3 regions of the Massilia sp. AB1 genome follow, and region 3 is predicted to be linked to each of the others. Evidence: predicted binding sites of a transcription regulator. Region 3 holds the regulator's gene; each other region holds the start of a gene.

Region 1 (2,264 bases), on a different contig from region 3:
AAGGAAGCCGAAAGCCTGGGCAGCGCGGTCAAGACCGCGACCGGCGAAACCGAGCTGCAGGACATCGCCTCGCGCCTGAAGCAGCTGTGCTTCCAGATCGAACTGCGCGGCGGCGATAAGGCCGAAGAGCAGGAACTGCTGCTCCGCCTGTTTAAACTGCTGCTCGACAATGTCAGCGAGCTGCTGGACGACGACAACTGGATGCGCGGCCAGATCGCCGCTGTCCAGGACCTGATCGCCGGCCCGCTGGACGCGCGTGCGCTGGAGGACGCCACCCGCAGCCTGAAGGACGTGATCATCCGCCAGGGCCACCTGAAGCACAGCATCGCCGACGTCAAGTCGACCATGAAGAACATGATGATGACCTTCATCGACCGCCTCGGCACGGCGGCGGCGGCGAGCGGCGACTATCATGCCAAGCTGGGCGGCTTCTCGGAACGCATCGGGCGCGCCGCCGACATCACGGAACTCAACGCCGTGCTGGAAGAAGTCCTTCGCGAGACGCGCCAGGCCCAGGATGAGGCCCTGGCCGCGCGCGACCGCATGCTGGCCGCCCACCGCGAGGTGCAGGATGCCGAGCAGCGCATCCGCGAGCTGGAAGCGGAACTCCAGCACATGAGCGAACTGGTGCGCGAAGACCAGCTGACCGGCAGCCTCAACCGCCGTGGCCTGGACGACGTGTTCGAGCGCGAGAGCGCGCGCGCCGACCGCCGCAACATGCCCTTGTGCGTGGCCCTGCTCGACCTGGACAACTTCAAGCGCCTGAACGACACCTATGGCCACCTGGCCGGCGACGCCGCCTTGAAGCACCTTGTCAAAGTGGTACGCGACACCCTGCGCTCGATGGACGTGATCGCCCGCTTCGGCGGCGAAGAGTTCCTGATCCTGCTGCCCGAGACCAGCGTCGAGGCGGCCGCGGCGGCCATGGTCAGGGTGCAGCGCGAGCTGACCCGGCATTTCTTCCTGCACGAGAACGAGAAGATGCTGATCACTTTCTCCTGCGGCGTGGCGCTGCGCCTGCCGAACGAGGACCAGCTGTCGGTCATGGCGCGCGCCGACAAGGCCATGTACCAGGCCAAGAACAGCGGCAAGAACCGCGTGGTGGTGGCGGACAATCCCTGAACCGGCGCCAGCGCTTGTCATCCTGCTACGCCGCTGCCGCGCAAGCGCTCAGCGGCGTTGTTCTTTCGATAGCAAAAATTGCGTGAACGTCATCCCGCTCTCCCCTAGCCCCAAAAAAATTTCCAGAAAAAAATAATTTTTTTTGCCCTAAAGTCTCGATTTTTGCCGCCGACAAGAGGCGCCCTCATAGAGCGTCAGCAGCGAATTCCGAAAAAAACTGCATTTTTGCCCCTCAAGTTTTTCCCCAGAATAACGTTACCTGCATCAACAGCGGTTTGATCGTCACAAGAACAGCGTGGCGGACCAAAGTGAACAGGGCACAGTGGCCCACCCTGAAAGACATTAGTCTGGAGAAATACCATGGCATCCGTAATCAACACCAACGTCGCATCCCTGAACTCGCAGCGTAACCTGTCGACCTCGCAGGCTTCCCTGAACACCTCGATCCAGCGCCTGTCGTCGGGCCTGCGCATCAACAGCGCCAAGGACGACGCTGCCGGCCTCGCCATCTCGGACCGCATGAACTCGCAGATCCGCGGCATGACCCAGGCCACCCGCAATGCGAACGACGGTGTGTCGATGGCCCAAACCGCTGAAGGCGCCCTGTCGAGCTCGGGCGACATCCTGCAGCGTATCCGCGAACTGGCAGTGCAGTCGTCGAACTCGTCGAACTCGGCTGGCGACCGCAAGGCCCTGCAAACTGAAGTCACCCAACTGACCTCGGAACTGAACCGTATCGCCGGCACCACCGAGTTCAACGGCCAGAAGCTGCTGGACGGCACGATGGGCACCGCGAACTTCCAGGTCGGCGCCAATGCAGGCCAGCTGATCTCGATGACCGGTTCGAACTTCACCACCTCGACCTACGGCAACAACCGCCTGGCCAACGACGCCGTCGCGGCTGCATCGGGTTCGACCAACGGCATCGCCGCCGGCACCCTGACCATCAACGGCTCGACCGGTTCGGAAGACATCGATATCGCCTCCAACGCCTCGGCCAAGGTCGTTGCAGCGCAGATCAACGGCAAGAGCGGTGAAACCGGCGTGACCGCCGAAGCCAAGACCGAGTCCTTCCTGGACGTGGCTGCTGCCGGCCAATCGTACGCACTGGAAGTGAAGTCGGACAATGCCGACGCCGTGAC
Region 2 (2,264 bases), on a different contig from region 3:
GGTCGCCGTCGGCCGAGCTCAGGGTGACGCCGGCGGTGGTGGTCACGCTCGAGCCCGTATTCGGGCCGGCGCCGGCGATGCCGCCGTCGACCGTGCCGGTCACGGCTTCGGTCACAGTCAGGTTGGAACCGTCCGCGGCGGTGAATTGCAAATCGCGCGTGGCCGCGCTGCCAGTGAAGGTGATGTTGGCGGCGGCCAGCGCCGAGCTGACACTGCCACTGGCCAGCGCCGCGTCGATATCGCCAGCACTCAGCGAAGCCAGGTCGTTGGTATGGGTGACGATCTGCACGCCGCCGACGGATAGACCGTAGCTCTCGCCGGCGTCGACGCTGACGCTGGCGAAGCCGCCGAACAGGTTGGCGGCGCTGGTCGCCGGATTGGCCTTGGCGGTGACGCCGGTGGTGTCGCTCTTGGCGTTGATCGCCTCGGCCAGCTGGGCCGCGCTGCGGGTGCTGGTGCTGGTGGTAATGGCGGTGCCGTTGATCGACAGCGAGCCGTTGCTGATGCCGCTGCTGGCGATGGACGGGCCCAGCGCGCTGCCGGCCACGCCGAAGCTGCCGCCGCCGATGCTGCCGAACTGGAAGGTCAGGGTGGTCTTGGCGCCGGAACCGATGGTCGCGCTCATGCTGGCGCGGCCGGCGGTGGTCAGGCTCTGGGCCGAGGCCAGCTGGGTCACGTTGATCTTGTACTTGCCCGCGACGGCGCCCGCGCCGGCGGTGCCGGACAGGATGTCCTTGTTGCTCGACGTGCTGCTCAGGGCGCTGAAGGTCGAGGGAGAATTGAGGGTGGTCAGGGCGCCCTGGAAAGCGCCCACGGCGGCGCTGACCCTGCCGAGCGCAGCCATGCGCGCCTGCAGGGTGGACGCCTTCTTGTCGAAGTTGGCGAGCGGCGCCGACTCGGCCTGCATCAGCTTCGCGATGATGCCGTCGACGTCGAGGCCGGAACCGATACCGGATGAACTGATGCCCACTTTGTTTCTCCCGTGAAAGCGATAATGTAAGTCATTATCGACAGAAGCAAACCGGACTTAAGAGCGGGAAATATGTCCCTATTCAAATAGTTGAAGAGGGCGATGACAGGACGACAAGGAAGGATGACAGGCGTGCAACAGCGGTGCGCGCTCCCGGAGGGAGGCGCACGCTGAGGTCGTCAAAAACGATCAGGCCGTCTGGCTGATCAGGAGGCCGCGCATCTTGTCGATCGACTTGGCGATCTCGAGCGCTTCGACGGAGGGGATCTGGCGCACCACTTCGCGGGTGTGCTGGTCGATGATCTTGACCACGATTTCCTTGCTCTCGTCGTCGATGGCGAACTCCAGGCTCTGCGCCGAGGATTTCATGCCCTCGTTGATCTTGCGCACCGCGTCGGTGAGCTCTTCGCGCGAAGGCTGGGCGGCCTCTGGCGCGCCGGCGGACTGGGCGGCCTTGGCAGGCTGCGCGGTGTGCTGCTCGAGCGCCGGAAGCGAGCGCTCTTCCAGCCGCGACGCCACGGGTGAACCTAGCGATTGGATGTTCATGTGACTTCCCTAGCGAAAAATCCTCGGCTGAATTTCTTCAGCCGAGGATCCGTTTTACATCACGGGCGGACTAGCTGGTCCGGGGATTAACCACGCAGGAGCGACAGGACGCCGTTCGGCAGCGAGTTCGCCTGGGCCAGCATCGAGGTACCAGCTTGCTGCAGGATCTGGCCGCGGGTCATTTTCGCGGTTTCAGCAGCGAAGTCGGTGTCGACGATGCGGCTGCGCGATGCCGACAGGTTCTCGGTCGACGACTGCAGGTTCGAGATCGCCGATTCGAAGCGCGACTGCAGTGCGCCGTACTGTGCGCGCTGGCTGTTCACCAGGCCCAGGGCCGCGTCGGCAGTCTTCAGGGCCGCCTGGGCGCCTTCGAAGGTGCTGATGTCGATCTTGGCGACCGATTCCAGGCTCGATGCGCCGGCGTCCTTGGTGTCCAGGGCGAAGTCGGAATCGTCGACCACCGAGAAGCTCTGCTCCGAGTCCATGGTGATGCGGCCGGCGACAGTCACTTCGCTGGCGCCGCTTGCAGCGACACTCTGCGAGGCGCTGACGGTCTTGCCGTCGGCGTTGTAGGCCGCCGCGGTCAGGCCGGTGCCAGCCGAGGTGTTCTTCAGGTTGATGTTTTCGCCGCTGGCATTGGTCAGCTTCAGGCCGCCGCGTTCTGCGTCGTAGGATGCGGTCACGCCGGTTTTGGCGGACTGGGCATTGAACGCGCTGACGGCAGATGCCCAGCCGTTGGCGTCGTCGG
Region 3 (2,264 bases):
GGCGCATAGCCGGCCGCCGATTCCCAGATGCGCGCCGCCTGGCGCTGGCTGAATTCGTAGCCGTTGATTTCGTGCTCGAGCAGGCTGCGCAGCTTGTCGGGCTGGATGCCGTCGACCACCAGGCGCAGGCCCTTCTGGATATACAGGTCCTTGGTCCCCATGTACTGTTCGAGCGACAGCAGGCCGTCGCGGCGCGCGGACAGGCTCCACAGGGCGATCTCGCGCGACAACTTGTCGCGCTCGCCGCGCGGCGGCACGAACACCCAGCGCAGCATGCGCATGCCGCGCAGGAAGGTGCGGCGCTCGCTTTGCAGCAGCACGGCGCCGGCGGTGCCGACCACCACGATGGCGAAGGCGGCCGGCTGGAACAGCGAGGCGAAGCGGCCGCCGTCCAGCGTATGGCCGACGAACACGCCGGCCAGCGCCAGCAGCAGCCCGATTACGCTGGACCAGTCCACAATTGCTCCCGCAGCGCCGCGCGCAGGCGCGCCACTGCCTGGGTGTGCAGCTGCGACACCCGCGATTCGCTCACGCCCATGACCGCGCCGATTTCCTTGAGGTTGAGTTCTTCTTCGTAGTACAGGCCCATCAGCATCTTCTCGCGCGGCGGCAGGTTGTCGATGGCGTCGATCACGGCCTGGCGGAAGTCGGTGTCGAGCAGGCTGCGCAGCGGATCCTCGTCGTCCACCGCATAGCGGTCGAGGAAGCTGCCGTCGTCGTCGTCGCCGCGGAAATCTTCGTAATAGACCAGCTGGTGGCCGCCGCCGTCGGACAGCAGGTCCTGGTAGTCGGCCAGCGACATCTTGAGCGACTTGGCGACTTCCGATTCGCTCGGCGGACGGCCGAGGCGCTGCTGCAGCTCGTTCATCGCGGTCTCGACCTTGCGCATGTTCTGGCGCGTGCTGCGCGGCATCCAGTCGCTGTTGCGCAGCTCGTCCAGCATGGCGCCGCGGATGCGCAGCACCGCATAGGTCTCGAACTGGGCGCCGTGGTTGTCCTCGTAGCGGTTGATGGCGTCCAGCAGGCCCATCATGCCGGCCTGTACCAGGTCATCCACCTCCACCGAAGGCGGCAGCTTGGCCTTCATGTGGTGGGCAAGACGCTTCACCAACGGCATGTGCTCCGTCAGCAAATGGTTCTTGTCCGCTTTCCCTTTGACCGTGTACATGCTTGTTGCGTGGTTGTCTTCTTCTGTTTATTCGGTACTGCTCTTTGCCCGCTCAGTTGCTCAAGCCGGCGCTGCTGCCCTGGCGGCCGAAGCCCGGCATCGCGTGCAGCGCGAACTTGCCGGCCAGCTGGCGGAAGGCCACCGACGCGCCCGCGAGCGGGAAGGCGTCGACCACGGCCCGGCCCAGGCGCGCGGCCCGGTGCAGGTACTCGTCGGCCGGCACCGAGCCCATGAAGCTGAGCTTGACGGCCAGGTAACGTGTTGCCGCTGCTGACATATTATCGTATACCACCTTGGCTTCCGCCTCGCTCGCGCCCGTCACCAGGATGCCGAAGGGCCGGCGGCCGAGCTGCTGCGACAGGCGCTTGATCAGCGCATAGGCGTTAGTGATCGAGGCGGCGCTGGTCGACACCTGCACCACGATCTCGGAACTGCCCATCAGCGGCACCGGGAAGCTGCCGTCCGGGCCCAGCTCGCCGTCCACGATCACGATGCCGGCCTGCCTGGCCAGCACGTCGAAGGTCTTGCCCAGGCGGCGGACGTCGTCGGCGGTCTTCGGCACGCCCAGCGGCGCCACCGAGAAGCCTTGCGGCGCCGGATGGATCACCTGGTTGAGCGCGCATTCCTGGCGCGCCACCTGCAGCAGCGAGGCCGCGCGGCTCAGGCCCAGGCGGCGTGCCACGCCGTAGTCGATGTCGCAGGCATCGACGATCAGGACTTCGTTGCCGGTCTGGGCCAGCGAGGCGCCCAGGTTGACCAGCATGGCGCCCTTGTCGTCTTCAGGCGTGGCGGACAGAAAGGTGACGATGCGCGGGCGCGGGCCCTGCAGCATGCGGCGCAGGCCTTCGGCCTGGTCGAAGTCGAAACTAGCCAAGGGACACCTCGCGCAGGCTGCGATCATTCATGGCGCCGGACATCATCAGCGGCAGGTCGGCGTCGCCGAACTGGGCGCTGGCGGCGCGGTTGTTGCGGAAGGCGCGGTCGATCAGCATGGCGCGGTCGGCCAGGTGCAGGTCTTCCGGCACGCGCTGGCCGTTCGAGATGTAGTGCAGGTTGAGCTTCTGGCGGATCACGACGTCGAGCACGTTGCCGATCG

What was found. Region 3 encodes FliA, which starts transcription of late flagellar genes. Its sites were predicted from a motif close to CTAAAGTTTNNNNNNNNNNNGCCGNTA; they were not measured.
Region 1: the regulator FliA is predicted to act here: its motif matches at 1,354-1,380, upstream of J8847_RS09705 (flagellin).
Region 2: the regulator FliA is predicted to act here: its motif matches at 1,006-1,032, upstream of fliD (flagellar filament capping protein FliD).

The regions. Positions count from the first base shown of each region.
Region 1 is NZ_JAGKSG010000012.1:110,922-113,185, forward strand. Features, by position in the region: gene J8847_RS09700 (GGDEF domain-containing protein) at 1-1,122, shown strand, start outside; gene J8847_RS09705 (flagellin) at 1,483-2,264, shown strand, end outside.
Region 2 is NZ_JAGKSG010000012.1:113,206-115,469, reverse strand. Features, by position in the region: gene fliD (flagellar filament capping protein FliD) at 1-970, opposite strand, end outside; gene J8847_RS09710 (flagellar protein FlaG) at 1,160-1,516, opposite strand; gene J8847_RS09705 (flagellin) at 1,603-2,264, opposite strand, start outside.
Region 3 is NZ_JAGKSG010000007.1:36,121-38,384, forward strand. Features, by position in the region: gene J8847_RS06185 (flagellar motor protein) at 1-458, opposite strand, end outside; gene J8847_RS06190 (RNA polymerase sigma factor FliA) at 440-1,168, opposite strand; gene J8847_RS06195 (antiactivator of flagellar biosynthesis FleN protein) at 1,221-2,042, opposite strand; gene flhF (flagellar biosynthesis protein FlhF) at 2,035-2,264, opposite strand, start outside.